Regions from separate parts of the Limnohabitans sp. INBF002 genome, predicted to be linked through region 2. Evidence: riboswitches for the same ligand, from Rfam matches in the RefSeq annotation. Region 2 holds a riboswitch; the other holds the start of a gene.

Region 1 (9,875 bases), 350 kb from region 2:
CCAAAATTCCTTGTTGCCATCGCCACCGGCAATGGCGCTGGGCCAATAGCCCAACACTTCTAAATTCAATGCTGCGCAAGCCTCGCGCAATCGCGCCTCGACCTGCACATAGCTGGCTTCGTCCTTGACCAAGCCACCTTTGCCAATGTCGCTGGGCTGCAGTTCAAACTGCGGTTTGACCAACATCAGCAGCGCGCCGCCCTTTTTCAGCAAAGGCAGCAACGCGGGTAATACCAAGGTGAGTGAGATGAAAGACAAATCACCCACCACCAAATCAAATCCTAGGGCCACATCGGGCACACGCGCATCGTTCACTTCTAACTCGCGGGCGTTGATGCGTTCCACACACACCACACGCGCATCGTCGCGCAAACGAGGATGCAACTGGCCATGCCCCACATCCAGCCCCACCACTTGCGCAGCACCTTGCTGCAACAAGCAATCGGTGAAGCCACCGGTGCTTTGCCCCACATCGAGGCAGCGCAAACCTTGGGCTGACAAGCCGCTGCTGTGCAACGCACCTTCGAGCTTTAAACCACCGCGAGACACATAGCGCGCCTCGGCGGTGTCCAGCAAACGCACTTCACAGGGCAGTGGCAGCTCGTCACCATTTTTGGAAACGCGTTGCCACGGCTTGGTGCCCAACCGCCACTCGACGCCCGAGGCTATCAACCGCTGCGCTTGAGAGCGCGAAGCGGCTAAACCACGTTCGAGAAGTAGCTGGTCGGCACGCATCCGTGAAGTGCGAAGTGCTTAGTAGCGGTAAGTGTCGGCTTTGTAGGGGCCGTTCTTAGACACGCCGATGTAAGCCGCTTGCTCGTCGGTCAATTCGGTCAGCTGTGCGCCAACTTTCTTGAGGTGCAAACGTGCCACTTTTTCGTCGAGGTGCTTAGGCAACACATAGACCTTGCCCGCTTCGTATTGGTCTTGCTTGGTGAACAACTCGATCTGAGCGATCGTTTGGTTCGCAAAGCTGGAGCTCATCACAAAGCTGGGGTGGCCAGTGGCGCAACCCAAGTTCACCAAGCGGCCTTTGGCCAACAAAGTGATCTTCTTGCCATCAGGGAAGATGACGTGGTCGACTTGAGGCTTGATCTCGTCCCACTTGCACTTCTCCAACGAAGCCACATCGATTTCGTTGTCGAAGTGACCGATGTTGCACACGATGGCTTCGTCTTTCATCGCGGCCATGTGCTCGTAGCGGATCACGTTCTTGTTGCCGGTGGCCGACACGAAGATGTCGCACTTGTCAGCGGCGTATTCCATGGTGACCACTTTGTAGCCTTCCATGGCAGCTTGCAAGGCGTTGATCGGGTCGATCTCGGTCACCCACACTTGGGCGCTCAAAGCGCGCAAGGCTTGGGCTGAACCTTTGCCCACGTCACCGTAGCCAGCCACGCAAGCCACTTTGCCAGCGATCATCACGTCGGTGGCGCGCTTGATGGAGTCCACCAAAGATTCGCGGCAGCCGTACAGGTTGTCAAACTTGCTCTTGGTCACTGAGTCGTTCACGTTGATGGCGCGGAACATCAAGCTGCCTTTGGCGGCCATTTCGTTCAAGCGCAACACGCCAGTGGTGGTCTCTTCGGTCACGCCGATGATGTGCGCACCTTTGCGGCTGTACCAAGTGGGGTCCACAGCCAATTTGGCTTTGATGGCGTTGAACAAACAAGTTTCTTCTTCGCTGGTGGGGTTGGCGATCAAAGACGCATCGGTTTCAGCGCGCTTGCCCAAGTGCATCAACAACGTGGCATCACCGCCGTCGTCCAAGATCATGTTGGGGCCTTCGCCTTCAGCACCTTTGGCGCCGAATTCAAAAATGCGGTGGGTGTAGTCCCAGTACTCAGCCAAGGTTTCGCCTTTGGTGGCGAACACAGGAATGCCCGCTTCGGCAATCGCAGCAGCAGCGTGGTCTTGGGTTGAGAAGATGTTGCAAGAAGCCCAACGCACGTCAGCGCCCAAAGACTTCAAGGTTTCGATCAGCACAGCCGTTTGAATGGTCATGTGCAAAGAGCCGGTCACGCGAGCGCCTTTCAAAGGCTGCGCTTTGGCGAACTCTTCGCGGATGGCCATCAAACCGGGCATTTCGGTTTCGGCAACTTTGATTTCTTTGCGGCCCCAAGCGGCCAAAGACATGTCGGCCACGATGTAATCGGCGGCGGCGTTGGTTTTAAGAACAGCGTTCATGAATAAATACTCCAAACAGTGGGTCAAACCAATGTCAGGGCGCGACAAGCATTCATGAAGATTCACGAGGTGCTCACCTCACGTTGACAGTGGGTGAGCGCGGTTGGAAACCCGAGCCTCGCCTGATGAATAGACCTGTTGCAGGTCCGCAGGCTGCAGCGCTCCTCGGATAGCCAAGATTTTAAACGAACTTCTAAAACCCCTGCTTCACCACGGACCCAGCGCTATGATTCCCGCCTTGATTTGCCATTTTTAGGCACTCCCTTTTTATAGTGACCCCATGAGCTCCTTTCTGAACGAAGTGCGCCGTCGCCGCACCTTTGCCATCATTTCTCACCCTGACGCGGGTAAAACCACGCTGACCGAAAAGCTGTTGCTGTTCTCGGGCGCGATTCAAATTGCGGGCGCCGTCAAAGGCCGCAAAGCCAGCCGCCACGCCACCTCGGACTGGATGGAGATTGAGAAGCAACGCGGCATTTCGGTGGCCTCGTCGGTCATGCAGATGCTGTACCGCGACCACGTCATCAACCTGCTCGACACCCCTGGCCACAAAGACTTCTCGGAAGACACCTACCGCGTGCTCACCGCCGTGGACTCGGCCTTGATGGTGATTGATGCGGCCAACGGTGTGGAAGCACAAACACGACGCCTGATTGAGGTGTGCCGTCAGCGCGACACGCCCATCATCACGTTTGTGAACAAGATGGACCGCGAAGTGCGCGACCCCCTCGACATCCTCGACGAAGTCGAACGCGAACTCGGCATGCCCTGCGTGCCCATGACCTGGCCTGTGGGCCAAGGCAAGCTGTTTGGCGGCATCATCAACTTGCGCACGCAAGCCATGACCGTGTTTGACTCCGGCTCCGAACGCTTGCCCCAAGACTTTGAAACCCACCCGCTGACCGAACAAGACAAACTCGCCGAGCGCTTTGGTTTGGAATGGGCCTCCGCCATGGAAAGCATGGAGCTGGCTACGGGCGCCTCGCCAAAGTTCGACAAAGAAGCGTTCTTGGCTGGCAAACAAACCCCCGTGTTCTTTGGCTCGGGCGTGAACAACTTTGGTGTGATGGAAGTGCTCGACGCCTTGGTCGACCTCGCCCCCTCCCCTCGCCCACGCTTGAGCCATCTTGTCGTCAACAAGCAAGCCATTGAGAAAACCATTCAGCCCGAAGATGAAGGCTTCGCAGGCGTGGTGTTCAAGGTGCAAGCCAACATGGACGCCAACCACCGCGACCGCATTGCCTTTGTGCGCGTGGCCTCGGGCAAGTTCACCCCTGGCATGAAGCTGAAGGTGCAACGCACCGCCAAAGAACTGCGCCCCACCAGCGTGGTGACCTTCATGTCGCAACGCCGCGAAGCGGTGGAAGAAGCCTATGCCGGCGACATCATCGGTTTCACCACCCACGGCGGCGTGCAGCTGGGCGACACCATCACCGATGGACCGGCCTTGCAATTCACCGGCCTGCCATTCTTCGCGCCCGAGTTGTTCATGACGGTGATTTTGAAAAACCCATTGCGCACCAAGCAACTGCAACAGGGCTTGGACCAGCTGGGTGAAGAAGGCGCGATTCAGGTATTCAAGCCCGAGGCTGGCGGCGCCATGCTGCTGGGCGCTGTGGGCCAATTGCAGTTTGAAGTGGTGCAACACCGCTTGAAAGCCGAGTACGACTGCGATGTGAAGCTAGAAAGCTGTCAGTACACGGGTGCGCGCTGGATCACGGCGGACACACCAGCTGAGCTGCGTGAGTTCACCTATGCCTATCCACAGCGCATGGCGTTGGATGCGGCCAATACGTTGGCGTATTTATGCACGTCGCCTTATGACGTGCGACTGGCGCAGGAACGCTTTCCTAAGATTCATTTCCATCCTTTGCGTGAGCACGCTGGGTTGGCTTTGTCTACTGCGGGTTGAGTTGTTGCTTTTGTAGTGAAGAGAGGCTCAGTGGCATTGCCCTAGGCTCCTCTTCGCTGCGCTCAGAATGTCGCTACGGGCAACACCACTGAGCCTCTCTTCGCGTTTGCACGCATCAGATTCGGGTGCAGGTGCAAGCGTCCGCCAGCGCCCGAAAACTCTGACACTCAGAACGTCGCTTATGCACCAACTTGTATGAGCGAAGTCATTCGCAAACAAACAAGTGCTGCGGGATAAGCCGTAGCGACATTCTGAGCGCAGCGAAGAGGAGCCTAGGCTTATCCCGCAGCACGCAACCACGCCAAAGAAACAAGCAGAGCCCCAGAAACGTAGCGCAACAAAAGAAACGTTACGAACGAGCCAACACGGGTTTCAAAGCAACACCCGTGTGCGTCCCCAAAGCCACCACCGCCTCTGGCGTATCGGCCGCCACGATCAAACCACCGCCATCGCCGCCCTCAGGCCCGAGGTCAATGATCCAATCGGCTTCGGCAATCACATCAAGGTCGTGCTCAATCACCACCACGCTGTGACCGCCATCCACCAAGCGGTGCAACACGCGAATGAGCTTGTCCACGTCGGCCATGTGCAGGCCCACCGTGGGTTCGTCCAACACATACAGCGTGTGCGGTGCTTTGTTGCCTCGGCGCGTCACGTCGTCGCGCACCTTGCTCAACTCGGTCACCAGCTTGATGCGCTGCGCCTCACCGCCGCTGAGCGTGGGTGAAGGCTGACCCAAGGTGAGGTAACCCAAGCCCACGTCTTTGAGCAGCTGCAAGGGGTGTGCGATGTTGGGCATGGTGGCGAAAAATTCCACTGCCTCGTCCACTTCCATTTGCAACACATCGCCGATGCTCTTACCGCGCCAGCTCACTGCCAAAGTCTCGGGGTTGAAGCGAGCGCCGTGGCAGGTTTCGCATGGCACTTTCACGTCGGGCAAAAAGCTCATCTCAATCGTGCGCAGGCCTTGGCCTTCACACGTGTGGCAACGGCCTTCACCCGTGTTGAAACTGAAGCGTCCTGCGCCGTAGCCGCGCGCTTTGGCTTCAAGTGTTTCGGCAAACAATTTGCGAATCGTGTCCCAAAAACCAATGTAGGTTGCAGGGCATGAACGTGGCGTCTTGCCAATCGGCGTTTGGTCCACCTCCAACACGCGGTCGATGGTTTGATAACCATCAAGCCCCGTGCAGCCAGACCATGCCGGATGCTTGCCTTCCTCATCGAGCTTGCGCCCCGCCTGAGTAGAGCGCTGCGCCACCGCAGCCGCCACGTTGTGCAACAGCACATCGCGCGCGAGGGTGGACTTGCCAGACCCCGATACACCGGTGACCGCGACCAGACGCTTAAGCGGAATCGACACACTCACGTCGCTCAAATTGTGCAGCGATGCCCCCTCAAGCGACAACCACTGAAGCACAGCAGCCACATCGGTGGCAACGGCTTCAGCAACAGGAGCAGCCGCCTTGCGCTTACCCACCTTCGCGGAGGATGGGGCGTTGCCGGGTGACGATTTTGGCTCGCCGCATGAGGAACCCGGCAATGCCTCATCCTTCGCAGCGAGCGAGGCAGCAGCAGCGGCGGCTGCAAAAGCAGACAGCGCCGCCTCAGAAACAGGCCGCCGCGCCTGCAACGGATGCCGCATCGCATGCAACAGGTAACGCCCCGTCTGAGATTCGCTCTGCGAGGTGATGTCTTTCACCGAACCCTCACCCATCAAACGCCCGCCGCGCTTACCCGCGCTTGGCCCAATGTCGATGATGTGGTCCGCACGGCGAATGGTGTCTTCGTCGTGTTCCACCACCACCAGCGTGTTGCCCTTGTCGCTGAGCAAATGCAAGGCGTTCAACAAAATTTGGTTGTCACGCGCATGCAGACCAATCGTAGGCTCGTCCAACACATAGCAAACGCCTTGCAAGTTACTACCCAACTGCGCGGCCAAGCGAATGCGTTGCGCCTCGCCACCACTGAGCGTGGGCGCGCCACGGTCGAGCGTGAGGTAGTTCAAACCGACTTGCTCTAAAAACTCCAAACGGCTCTTGATTTCAGGCAACAGATCGCGTGCGATGTCGGCATCGCGCCCGCTCATGGCTAGCTTCTCAACCCACTTGCGAATCTCGGTCACGCTCAAACGCGCGATGTCTGTGATGCCCACGCCTGCAAACTTCACGGCACGTGCCGTGGCGTTCAAACGTGTGCCTTCGCAGGTCGGGCAAGCCACATCGACCAAGTCGTCCACATCAGGTTCGGCAAAGGTTTGCTCGCGGCCTTTTTCTTTGTCGTCACGCACCGAATCGTCCAACACCTTGCGTTGGTCTTTGTTGAGCTTCACGCCCGTGCCCACACAGTCGGGGCACCAGCCGTGCTTGCTGTTGTATGAGAACAAGCGAGGGTCCAGCTCGGCATACGAGGTGTCGCACACAGGGCAGGCGCGCTTGGTGGAATACACATCCAAGCGACCAATGCTGTTGGTGTCTGTGCCGGCCTCCATCGCTTCGCGCAAACCATCAAGTTGACTCAAGACATGCACCACGCCTTTGCCATGTTCTAGTGCGATGGTCAGCGCCAACCGCAAGGCCGTTTCGTTTTGTGCCGAAACTTCAAGGCTGGCCACTGGCAGTTCAATGGTGTGCTCTTTGAAACGGTCCAAACGCGGGAAGCCATTGGTCGGCAAGAAGTGACCATCCACGCGCAAGTGGGTGTAGCCGCGTGGACGCGCCCAATCGGCCAGCTCGGTGTAAACGCCTTTGCGGTTCATCACCAAGGGGCTCATCAGGCCAATGTGTTGACCTTTGAACTCGCGCATCAGCTGTGCGGCAATGCGCTCTGCGGTTTGCGGCTGCACGGCGGCACCGTCGTGGGTGCAATGTTGGGTGCCCAGCTTGACGTACAGCAAGCGCAAGAAATGCCACACCTCAGTGGTCGTGCCCACGGTGGACTTACGCCCCCCGCGGCTTAAGCGCTGCTCAATCGCCACCGTGGGCGGAATGCCATACACCGCATCCACCTCGGGGCGACCTGCGGGCTGCACGATGCTGCGCGCGTAAGCGTTAAGGCTTTCTAAATAGCGGCGTTGCCCCTCGTTGAACAAAATATCAAATGCAAGCGTGGACTTGCCCGAGCCCGACACGCCCGTGATGACGTTGAACTTGCCGCGTGGAATGTTGACGCTCAAGCTTTTGAGGTTGTGCTCTTTGGCATTGATGATTTGAATCGCGCCATCGGCAACGGATATGCCACGCGCAGCTTTTGCAAACCGAGCCGTGTCTTCAGCAGCCAACAAGCCTGCAGATGCCTTCTCGCCATCAATCTCGTACACCACGCCCATCGACGCTGCGTAGTCACGCAAGGCTTTGCCCGTGTGCGACGTGGGGTGCAGGCGTACTTCTTCAGGCGTGCCTTCGGCGACCAACAAGCCCCCCGCGTCACCGCCTTCGGGCCCGAGGTCAATCAACCAGTCACTGGCACGGATGACGTCGAGGTTGTGTTCAATGACGATGAGCGAGTTGCCGTCTTCCAACAAGCGGCGCATGGCGCGCATGAGTTTGGCAATGTCGTCAAAGTGCAAGCCGGTGGTGGGCTCGTCAAACAAAAACAGCACACCCTTTTTAGCCAGCGTCTGGCGACTCGATGTTTTCGCTTTGGCAGCCTCGGCCAAGAAGCCAGCGAGCTTCAAGCGCTGTGCTTCGCCACCACTCAAGGTCGGCACGGGTTGGCCCAGCTTCACATAGTCCAAGCCCACATCGACGATGGGTTGCAAAGTGCGTACTACTTCGCGGTCACTCGCAAAAATTTCCAACGCTTCACCCACAGTCAGCTCCAGCACGTCCGCCACATTGAGGAAGACGCTGGTTGTCGCTGGGGCAGCACTGCCTTGCTCCTCTTCGCTTTGCTCAGAATGTCGCTGCGTCAGCACTGCCCCAGCGCCAACCGGCTTTTTGCGCTCGATGCGGACTTCTAGGATTTCTGGACGGTAACGTTGTCCATTGCAGTCTTGGCAGCGAAGGTAGACATCGCTTAAAAACTGCATCTCAACGTGTTCAAAGCCTGAACCACCGCAGGTGGGGCAGCGGCCATCGCCGCTGTTGAAGCTGAACTTTGAGGCGGTGTAGCCTCGTTGCTTGGACAGTGGTGCCACCGCGAAAATTTCGCGCACAGCGTCCCACGCGCCCACATAACTGGCGGGGTTGGAGCGTGCGGTTTTGCCGATGGGCGATTGGTCCACAAACACCACATCGCTCAGGTAGTCCGCACCTAACAAACGGTCATGTGCACCTGGTGTTTCGGTGGCGCGGCCATAGTGGCGTAGCAACGCTGGCGTGAGCACATCTTGAATCAGGGTCGACTTGCCCGAACCGCTGACGCCGGTGATGCACACCAAGCGTTGCAGCGGGAACTCGATGCTCAGGTTTTGCAGGTTGTGCTCGCGCGCACCTTCGAGAATCAGGCGTGGCGTGTTGTCGGTGACCAAGCGCTTAAGCCCAAGGCCAATGGTTTTGCGGGCACCCAAGTACGCGCCCGTCAAGGTATCAGCCGACTTCAAAGCTTCGGTGGTGCCGTCAAACACAATCTGCCCGCCCTTCACGCCTGGGCCTGGGCCCATGTCGATGATGCGGTCGGCGCACATCATCACCGCGGGGTCGTGTTCCACCACCACCAGCGTGTTGCCTGCATTGCGCAAGCGCAGCATGGCTTCGTTGATGCGGCTCATGTCGCGCGGGTGCAAGCCAATGCTGGGCTCGTCCAGCACAAACAAGGTATTGACCAGCGAGGTGCCGAGTGCCGTGGTGAGGTTGATGCGCTGCACTTCACCGCCGCTGAGTGTGCGGCTTTGGCGGTCGAGGGTGAGGTAGCCAATGCCCACATCGCTGAGGTATCTCAAGCGCGTGCGAATTTCGTCCATCAACAAATGCAAGGCTTGTGCGTCAGCACCGGCCACATCCACTTGTGTGCTGTTGAAGAACTGGTGCAGCTTGTCGATGGGCAAGAGCATCAAGTCATGCAGGCACAAGCCTGGCATGGCTTCGAGTTGCGCACGGCTCCATTGCACGCCTTGCGGCATGAAGCGCTTGGCCGGTGGCAGCACAGCGTCGGCATGTTCTTTGGTGCCGATGCGCCACAACAAACTGTCGGTTTTCAAACGCGCGCCTGCACAAGTGCCACATGGTGTGTAACTGCGGTACTTGGACAGCAGCACGCGAATATGCATCTTGTAGGACTTGCTCTCCAAGTATTCAAAGAAGCGTTTGACGCCGTACCACTGGTGGTTCCACTTGCCTTTCCACAAAGGCGAACCGTGGATGACCCAGTCTTTGTGCTCTTGGCTCAGCTTGTACCAAGGCGTGTCACGCGGAATGCCTTCGGCTTCGGCGTGGCGCATCAGGTCGTCTTGGGTTTCTTTCCACGCTGGGGTTTGGATGGTTTTGATGGCCCCTGCACGCAAGGTGAGCTTGTCGTTCGGAATCACCAAGCCGTAGTCCACGCCAATCACGCGGCCAAAACCACGACAGGTTTCGCACGCACCCACAGCAGAGTTGAACGAGAACATCGAAGGAATAGGGTCGCTGTAACGCAAGTCACTGTCGGGGCAATGCAGCCCGGTGGAGAAGCGCCAGAGTTCAGGCGTGGCTTCGGCGTCCAATGACCAATACACATTCAAGCGGCCACCGCCGCGCTTGATGGCCAGCTCAATGGCTTCCACCACGCGGGCTTGTTCGGTGTTGCCGAGTTTGAAGCGGTCAGCCACCACATCCAGCAATTTGCGTGGCCCTGTCGGCGT
Region 2 (9,875 bases):
AGGCCTTGGAAAGCGCTGCGATTGCCAGCCTAGCCGGTCGTTTTGAGTTGAACCAGTGGATGCAGCGCCCTACGCGCAGCCCGCACCACACGGCCACCTCGGTGGCCTTGGTGGGTGGCGGCACACCGCCTAGACCGGGGGAAATTTCTTTGGCACACAACGGCGTGTTGTTTCTGGATGAGTTGGCCGAAGTCAAACGCAGCGCACTCGAAGCGTTGCGTGAACCGCTGGAGAACGGCCACATCACCATTTCACGCGCGGCCACACAGGCCAAATTTCCGGCGCGTTTTCAACTCATCTCGGCCATGAACCCCTGCCCTTGCGGCTACTTGGGCTCGCCCCTCAAGGCTTGCCGATGCACGCCCGACCAAGTGGCGCGTTACCAAGGCAAGCTCAGCGGCCCATTGCTAGACCGCATCGACTTGCAGGTGGAAGTGCCCACGTTGGCCACCGAGGTGTTGATGCAAAGCGGGACGGGTGAATCCACAGCCACCGTTCGTGCGCGTTGTTTGGTCGCGCACGCCAAAGCACTGGTGCGACAAGGCGCCCCCAACCACGGTTTGCAAGGCCAAGCCTTGGAAACGCACATGCACCTCGATGCAGCAGCGGCCACGTTTTTACAAAACGCTGCCAGCAAGCTTGGCTGGTCTAGCCGCAGCACACACCGTGCACTGCGCGTGGCGCGCACGATTGCCGACTTGGCCGACAGCACATCCGTGCAAGTGGCGCATGTGGCCGAAGCACTGCAATACCGGCGCGTGTTGGTCAACCACTGACAGGCATCACACGCGGGTGCCCAGCACCACGCCCTCGCGTTGCAACTGCGCCATGACGTGCGCCCCTTCACGCACAAAAACGGCGGGCTCGGGGTGCGACAGCCATTGGGCCAACACCCTCAGCGCTTGTTCGCCCGTTTGTCCTTCGCGCAGAAGGTCCAACAGCTGCCCACGAAACACGCTGCTCGACAACACATGCAAGGCCTCATTCGTATCGCGCAACATCGACACATGGGTGCTTTCCATGCCCTCGGGTTTGTGTTTGGTGTCTATGCCACGCACAGGCCAGGCGTACGCAGCCTCGACATGGGTGGGGTTGAGCACCACGGGGTGCTGCATCACATCGCCCTGTGCGTCAAACGCAGGCCAATCAACGGGCGCCGCCATCACGGCACTTTGCAACCAATCAAAGTGGGCCAGGTCGTGCAGCCAAGCTTGCAGGCTTTGCATCTCTGGGCTTTCACACACATGGTCCACAAAGGCACGTTGCACGGCGTTGGGCCAAGGCGCATGGCTGGGGGCATTTTTGAGGAATGCGCGCACGGCGTGTGCCCACACCCGCTCACCCAACAAAGCGCGCGTCACCGGAAACGCTGGGTCAAGCACCTCGCACAAATGCGTCACCATCGCTTGCGTGCATGCTGTGACATCCGCAGCAGCTACTCCCTCAGGAGCAGGCACGCACACCGGGTCGCGCAAGTGGCGGGCCAGTGCAAATTGGCATTGGCGGAAATCGTTCAACATGCCACGGCCTCCAAATCCAGCTGCTTCACATCGTCAACGCAGCGGGCCACGCGGCGGTGTGTGTGCGCAAGCACATCCGCCAACAACGGAGACTCGCTGCCGACACGCACATAGTCCACGCTTGCCAATGGCAGTTCTTTTAAGAACGCATGGGCGTCAAAACTGAACCGCAAGGCGTTGGCGGCCAACGCATGTAAATCCAAATGCAAGCTGCAGCCCGACGCACGCACCACGGCGCTGATGAATTGCGCCTCGTTCATCTCCACTTGCAGTGGCTTCATGTGATGCGCCACGTTGCGAATACCGATGCGCAAACCCAAGGCCTCTTGCACTTGGGCAATGCGCGCCACCGTCCAAGCCACCGCCGCTTGCGTGCTGGGAATCGGCAGGTTGATGAACAAGGGGGCATCGTCAGCGCTCCACGCGAGGGCTTCTGAAAACACTTGGACGTTGTGTGTGGCCATGAAGACACGCAAGTCGCGCAGCACGTCTGGGTCCAATGCGCTCGGGCCACCCAAGGACAGGCTTTGGCTCAAACACACACTGGGGTAGCGTTGGGTCAGCTGTTGCAAATCTTGGCCAACGCGACCGCCCACCCCCACCCAGTCGGGCGGTGTGAGTTCTAAAAACTGCAACGCGTCTGGTGCGCATTTTTTCAGCGGCGCCAGCAGCGCGGGGCGCAAGGCCAAGCCTGCCCCGTGCAAGATGTGATGTTTCATAAAGTACCGTCCTATCCATGGGCCAACACTTGGCCTCAGGCGACTACTTCGACACCGATTGGCGGAACATGACGAAACGAATTTGCAAATTAACTTCTTTTTAACTTCGGCCCCAAACTCTCACAAATCACACAAGCGTCAGATTGGATGTTTCAGGCTTCGTATGATCAGCGCTCATGCCTCGTTCCCATTTTTCCCGTCACGATGCCCGCTTCGTTTGGGCGCTGTCCGCGCTGCAACTCATCGCTTGGGGCAGTGTGTTTTACGGTTTCGCCTTGTTCATGGTGCCGTTGGAACAAGCCTTGGGCATGAGCCGCGCCGAGTCGTCGCTGGGCTTTAGTTTGATGCTGTTGGCCGAGGGCGTGCTGGCGTTCCCCGTGGGTCGTTGGATTGACCGCGGTCACGAACGCGCGGTGATGACAGGCGGCTCGCTGCTGGTGGGGTTGGCTTTTTTTCTGCACAGCCGCATTCACACACCCACCGAGTTTTATGCGGTGTGGACGTTGCTGGGCGTGGGCTTGGCGGGCACCTTGTACCCACCGGCTTTTGCGGTGTTGACGCGGCGCTTTCCTAACCATTTCAGACGCGCCATCATCACGCTCACATTTTTGGGTGGTTTGGCCAGCACGGTGTTCATGCCGTTGGTGGCGTGGTTGATCGACGCCTTCGGCTGGCGCGATGCGCTGTGTGTGCTGGGCGCCATACACGTGCTGGTGTGTGTGCCCGTTCACTGGATGCTGCTGCGCAATGCGCCGCAGCGTGCTGTGCTTGCCAGTGCGCACACGGATAGCGACACACTCGCCGGCTACTTGCGCCAGCCCACGTTTTGGCAATTGGCGGTGTTTGTGGTGTTGCTCATGGGCGTGACGTCTGCGCTGCCCGCACACATGGTGAGCCTGTTGCGCGAAGCGGGCATGGATGCGTCATGGGCCATTGCCGTACCCGCCAGCATTGGCGTGTTGCAGGTGATAGGCCGCTTGGGTTTGTACCTGACCGAGCACCGCGTGAATGTGCACGCCGCCAACCGCTGGGTGACGGTGCTGATTCCTCTCGGGTTTTTGATGCTGCTCATCAGCGCTGGCCACGGCATGTGGGGCGCGGTGTTTGTGGTGTTCTACGGTTTGGGCAACGGCATGCTCACCATCGTCAAAGGCACGGTGATGGCGCAATACGTGAGCCGCGAACACATGGGCAGTTTGAACGGTTTGCTGGGATTGCCCATGGCACTGGCGCGCGCCGCAGCGCCGTGGCTCATGGGGCTGCTGTGGTCTGCCGAGACGGGCTACACGGCGGGGCTGTGGTTGATGTTGGTTGCCAGCGTGGTGGGCGTGGCGGCTTTGTGGTCCGCGCAAAAAACCATCGCCTTTGACAAGTAAAAAAGCCCGTATTCAGCGGGCTTTCATGCAAACCACGCGTTTACAAATTAGGCGCCAGCAAACGCTCTAAGTCTTTCACCGCCACGCCTTGGCGTTGCGCCAAGTCTTGCACTTGGTCGTCGCCAATACGGCCCACGTTGAAATACTTGGCTTCGGGGTGGGCCAAGTAAAACCCGCTCACGCTGGCGGCGGGCGTCATGGCCAAGCTGCTGGTCAAACCCATGTCGATTTCTTCGCACTGCAAGACACGGAACATGTCTTGTTTGGCGCTGTGGTCAGGGCAGGCTGGGTAGCCGGGTGCAGGACGAATGCCTTGGTATTTTTCTTTGATGAGGTCTTGGTTACTCAACGCCTCGTCTGCCGCGTAGCCCCACAAATCGGTACGCACGCGGTGGTGCATGCACTCGGCAAAAGCTTCGGCCAAGCGGTCGGCCAAGGCTTTGAACAAAATGGCTGAGTAGTCGTCGTGCGCGTCAATGAAGCGCTTTTCTTGCTTCTCTGCGCCTAGTCCTGCAGTTACAGCAAACAAGCCAACATAGTCAGCCGCTTGGGTTTGGTCGGCCACAAAGTCAGACAAACAACGGTTGGGGTTGTTGTTGGGCTTGACCGTTTGTTGGCGCAAGCCGTGCCATGTCATCACCTGCTGCTGACGGGTTTCGTCGGCGTACAAAACGATGTCGTCGCCCACGCGCTGCGCGGGGTACAAGCCCACCACCGCGTTGGCGGTGAGCCAGCGGTTGGCGATGATTTTTTTCAGCATCGCTTGGCCATCGGCGAACACCTTCTTGGCTTCCACGCCCACCACGGCATCTTCCAAGATGGCAGGGAATGGACCGGCCAAATCCCAAGTTTGGAAGAACGGTGCCCAGTCGATGTATTTTTCTAGCTCAGCGAGGTCAAAGTTTTTGAAGACGCGGCGGCCAATGAACTTGGGTTTCGCGGGCTTGTAATTGTCAAAGCTCACGGGCGTGGCATTGGCACGCGCTTGGGCCAAGGTGACCAACGGCGTTTGTTTTTTGTTGGCGTGTTGCTCGCGCACCTGGGCATAGTCGGCATTCAACTCGGCAATGTATTTGGCCGCTTGGTCTGACAACAAACCTTGTGCCACGCTCACGCTGCGTGAGGCATCGGGCACGTAGACCACGGGGCCGCTGTAGTTGGGGGCAATCTTCACGGCGGTGTGCACGCGGCTGCAGGTCGCACCGCCAATCAGCAATGGCATTTGGCGGTTGCGGAAATACGGGTCTTTCTCCATCTCGCTGGCCACGTATTGCATTTCTTCCAGCGACGGCGTGATGAGGCCGGACAAGCCGATGATGTCTGCGCCCTCTTCTTTGGCCTTGGCCAAAATTTCATGGCAGGGCACCATCACGCCCATGTTCACCACTTCGTAGTTGTTGCACTGCAAAACCACGGTGACGATATTTTTGCCAATGTCATGCACGTCGCCCTTGACCGTGGCGATGACCATCTTGCCCTTGGCTTTCACGTCTTGGCCCGCTTCGGCTTGCAAGCGTTTCTCTTCTTCAATGTAGGGCACCAAGTGCGCCACCGCTTGCTTCATCACGCGGGCCGACTTGACCACTTGCGGCAAGAACATCTTGCCTTGGCCAAACAAATCACCCACCACGTTCATGCCGTCCATCAACGGACCTTCGATGACGTGCAGCGGGCGACCGCCCTTGGCCAAAATGTCGCGATACGCCTCTTCGGTGTCAACGGTGATGAAGTCGGTGATGCCGTGCACCAGTGCGTGGCTCAAACGATGCGCCACCGTCACAGGGGCCTCGGCAGTGCCGCGCCAAGCCAACTTTTGGCTGTCGTCTTTGGCTGCGCCTTTGGCGCTCTCGGCCACTTCAATCAGGCGCTCGCCTGGCGTGAGGTGCGCTTCGCCTTCTTTGTATTGGGGGACGCGGTTCAACACCACGTCTTCCACGCGCTCGCGCAGCGTGGCTTCGAGGTCGTCATACACGCCCACCATGCCGGCGTTGACGATCCCCATGTCCATGCCCGCTTGAATGGCGTGGTACAGAAACACGGTGTGGATGGCTTCGCGCACGGGGTCGTTGCCACGGAATGAAAAGCTCACGTTCGACACACCGCCACTCACCTTCGCGCCGGGCAGGTTTTGCTTGATCCAACGCGTGGCGTTGATGAAGTCCACCGCATAGTTATCGTGCTCTTCAATGCCGGTGGCAATGGCAAAGATGTTGGGGTCGAAGATGATGTCTTCGGGTGGAAAGCCCACCTCGTCTACCAACACGCGGTAAGCGCGTTCGCAAATTTCAATCTTGCGGGCGTAGGTGTCGGCTTGGCCTTTTTCGTCAAACGCCATCACCACCGCTGCCGCGCCGTAACGCTTGACCAGCTTGGCTTGGCGCTTGAACTCGTCCAAGCCTTCTTTCATGCTGATGGAGTTGACGATGCCCTTGCCTTGAATACAACGCAGGCCCGCTTCGATGACCGACCACTTCGATGAGTCCACCATCACCGGCACGCGTGCAATGTCGGGCTCGCCCGCCATGAGGTTCAAGAAACGTACCATCGCGGCTTGGCTGTCCAACATGGCTTCGTCCATGTTGACGTCAATCACTTGTGCGCCGTTTTCCACTTGCTGACGCGCGACGGCCAAGGCTTGCTCGTACTCGCCGTTCAAAATCATGCGCGCAAAGGCTTTGGAGCCAGTGACGTTGGTACGCTCGCCAACGTTGACAAACAAACTGCCCTCGCCGATGGAGACTGGCTCAAGGCCAGACAGCTTCATGGGGGGAACTGCAGTGGAATTCATGGGGGTACTCACCTGGGGCTAACAAAACAGGTGAGCGTCGTTGCAAAAGATTCGGCCCCAAGCCTGACTTCACGCGCAAGTCCTGAAAGGACGGGTGAAGCTGCAACGCTCCTTGAGGAAGGCGATATTTTAACGGGTCGCGCAACCCGCATGCGCCATGCCTAAACAGATGAGCTTTTCTCTGTTACTTTTAGACACAAGCAGAACAACGTTCTGTTTTTAATCATTTTGTACACCGTACATCCGACCCAAACGTTAATAAGGCCTGATCACCTAAAAAGCGCACCCCATGTTCACACGCTTATTGCTCGCATCGCTTCTCGTCATCTCGACGCAAGCACAGGCCCAAGGCCAAGACCAAACCCATACACCGCCCCAAATCTGCACCCGCGAGTACGCGCCTGTTTGCGGGCAATTGGGGCAGGAAACGAAAACGTTCCCCACCCGTTGCGTGATGCTGAGCCAAGGGGGAACTTGGGTGTCTAACGGTGCGTGTCCGGCCACCCCGCCCACCGCGCAGTCCAAAGAAATCACGCTCACCGTGGCCGCCGAAGATGTGGCGTGCATGGGGGCCGCGCCCATGCGCTGTTTGCAAGTGCAAGAGGGCGATGCGCCAACGTGGTCTAAGTTTTACAACCGCATTGAAGGCTTCACCTTCAAGCCGGGCGTGCGCTACACCTTGTTGGTGCGCGTGACGCCCATTCCCAACCCACCCGCCGACATGGCCGACACACGCTATGAGCTGGTGCGCGAGTTGTCGCGCAGTCCCACGTTAGAGCGTCTGCGTTACTTGCGAGAACTCAAAGTCTATTGAGCCGCTGATGAAGGTGTCACGCGCGACGTGGCCGCGTCATCAAGTAAGTGCTGCGGTAGTTGTCCCACTCCACCACGGGCGCATGTGCGCTTAAGAACTCGCGCAGCAACTGGCTGGCTTGCAGCTTGGTCAGGGCTAATTTTTCAGAAATCAGGGTGCGGTTGACGTGGCCATGCTCTTTGTAAATCGCCAGCACAGAGTCGATGCGGCTCTGCAGGTGAACATCGGCAGGAGGGGTGATTGAAATTTCTGTAGACATGAACGGTAACGTTGAACGATTACCGCCATTCTCGAAATCAAATGCCGCCCTGTAAATCCGCTTATTGGCGTATACCCTTATTTACTTTCAGCCCAAAAGATTTCGTTTTGAAGAACGATTAAATACTTAGGCTGCTTCGCGATAAAACGGTCCCGCGCTCAAGGCACGTGCTTTTTGGTCGGCCACCGCATTGCCAATGGCCGCGATGTGCTCGGGCGTGGTGCCGCAGCAGCCGCCCACGATGTTCACCAAACCTTCGGCGGCAAACTCGTGCAGCAAGCGGCTGGTCACATCGGGCGTTTCGTCAAAGCCGGTGTCGCTCATGGGGTTGGGCAAGCCGGCGTTGGGGTAGCAGCTGATGAAGGTGTCGCCCGCGACTTTGTTGAGCTCTTGAATGTAGGGGCGCATCAGCGTGGCACCCAAGGCGCAGTTCAGGCCAATGGCCAGCGGCTGCGCGTGGCGCACGCTGTGCCAAAACGCGGTCACGGTTTGGCCGCTCAAAATGCGGCCCGAAGCATCGGTCACCGTGCCGCTGATGATGAGCGGCAAGCGCTCGCCCGAGGCTTCAAAGAATTCTTCAATCGCAAACAGCGCGGCTTTGGCGTTGAGCGTGTCAAAAATGGTTTCCACCAACAACACATCCGAGCCGCCTTCGACCAAGGCTTTGACTTGGTCGTAATACGCGGCGCGTAACTCTTCAAAGTTGACATTGCGTGCGCCCGCGTCGTTCACATCGGGGCTGATGCTGGCAGTTTTGGGCGTGGGGCCCACGGCGCCCGCCACGAAGCGGGGTTTGTCGGGCGTGCTGTATTTGTCGCAGGCTTCGCGGGCAATGCGGGCCGAGGCCAGGTTCATCTCGTAGGCCAAATCGGCCATGTCGTAGTCAGCTTGGGCGATGGTGGTGGCGCCAAAGGTGTTGGTCTCGATCAGGTCGGCGCCAGCCGCCAAGTAACGTTCGTGAATGTCGCGAATCACATCGGGGCGGGTGAGGCTGAGCAATTCGTTGTTGCCCTTCACGTCTTTGTGGAAGTCTTTGAATCGATCACCGCGGTATTGCTCTTCGGTCAACTTGAAGCGCTGAATCATGGTGCCCATCGCGCCGTCGAGGATGGCGATGCGTTTGGCCAAGATGGCGGGTAATTCTTTTGCGCGTGTGTAGGCTTGGGTCATCCCGCCATTGTAAGAAGCAGGGACAATAGCCGGCTCATGCCCTCGTTGATCCCCACTCACACCCCCTCTGACCGCCTTACCAGCTTGGTCAGCGCACGCCGAAAGCTGCCGTGTCCACGCCTGTGAATCCGCAAGACATCTTGCGCGAAGTCTTTGGCTACGGCGCCTTTCGCGGCCCCCAAGAAGCCATCGTCAACCACGTGTGCGGCGGCGGCGATGCGTTGGTGCTCATGCCCACGGGCGGCGGGAAATCGCTCTGTTACCAAATTCCGGCCATTGCCCGCCAGCGTGCGGGGCACGGCATCACCATCGTGGTGTCGCCGCTCATCGCGCTCATGCACGACCAAGTGGGCGCGCTGCACGAGGCGGGGGTTGAAGCCGCGTTTTTAAATTCCAGCCTCACCGGCGAAGAAGCCAACGCGGTGGAGCAACGCCTGCGCCGTGGCGACATCACTCTGCTCTACGCCGCGCCCGAGCGCATCACCACACCGCGTTTTTTGGCGCAGCTGGATGCCCTGCACGAACAAGGCCAGCTCAGCCTGTTTGCCATTGACGAAGCGCATTGCGTGAGCCAATGGGGCCACGACTTCCGCCCCGAATACCGCGCCCTCACCGTGCTGCACGAGCGCTACGCGGGCGTGCCGCGCATGGCGCTCACCGCCACCGCCGATGCGCTGACGCGCGCCGACATCGTGGAGCGCTTGCAGCTGGAAGACGCGCAACAGTTCGTCAGCAGCTTTGACCGCCCCAACATCCGTTACACCATCGTCGAAAAGAAAGACGCGTCCACCCAGCTACTGCGCTTCATCCAGCGCGAGCACACGGGCCCCTATGGCCAAGACAGCGGCATCGTCTATTGCCAATCGCGCAAGCGGGTGGAAGAAGTGGCCAAGAACTTGTGCGACGCAGGCATTGCCGCGTTGCCATACCACGCAGGTTTGGATGGCGCCATTCGGCAAAAGCACCAAAACCGTTTTTTGCGTGAAGACGGTTTGGTGATGGTCGCCACCGTGGCGTTTGGCATGGGCATCGACAAACCCGATGTGCGCTTTGTGGCGCACTTGGACATGCCCAAAAACATCGAAGGCTATTACCAAGAAACCGGCCGTGGTGGCCGCGACGGCCAAGCTGCGCACGCGTGGATGGCCTACGGCCTGAACGATGTCGTCAACCAACGCCGCATGATTGATGAGAGCCCCGCAGGCGAAGACTTCAAGCAAGTCATGCGC

Evidence for each region. A riboswitch is a leader RNA that binds a small molecule or an ion and turns the genes downstream of it on or off. The one in region 2 is predicted to bind S-adenosylhomocysteine.
Region 1: it holds a riboswitch for S-adenosylhomocysteine, as region 2 does, so the genes downstream of both, ahcY (adenosylhomocysteinase) here and metH (methionine synthase) in region 2, are expected to answer to the same signal.

The regions. Positions count from the first base shown of each region.
Region 1 covers NZ_AP027055.1:2,289,708-2,299,582, forward strand. Annotated here, with positions in the region: gene QMG15_RS11530 (TlyA family RNA methyltransferase) at 1-735, opposite strand, end outside; gene ahcY (adenosylhomocysteinase) at 754-2,187, opposite strand; S-adenosyl-L-homocysteine riboswitch at 2,276-2,360, opposite strand; gene QMG15_RS11540 (peptide chain release factor 3) at 2,468-4,099, shown strand; gene QMG15_RS11545 (excinuclease ABC subunit UvrA) at 4,449-9,875, opposite strand, start outside.
Region 2 covers NZ_AP027055.1:44,391-54,265, reverse strand. Annotated here, with positions in the region: gene QMG15_RS00215 (YifB family Mg chelatase-like AAA ATPase) at 1-776, shown strand, start outside; gene QMG15_RS00210 (putative DNA-binding domain-containing protein) at 783-1,520, opposite strand; gene QMG15_RS00205 (DUF692 family multinuclear iron-containing protein) at 1,514-2,239, opposite strand; gene QMG15_RS00200 (MFS transporter) at 2,416-3,615, shown strand; gene metH (methionine synthase) at 3,656-6,403, opposite strand; S-adenosyl-L-homocysteine riboswitch at 6,429-6,523, opposite strand; gene QMG15_RS00190 (DUF4377 domain-containing protein) at 6,693-7,217, shown strand; gene QMG15_RS00185 (hypothetical protein) at 7,234-7,476, opposite strand; gene QMG15_RS00180 (homocysteine S-methyltransferase family protein) at 7,603-8,646, opposite strand; gene recQ (DNA helicase RecQ) at 8,757-9,875, shown strand, end outside.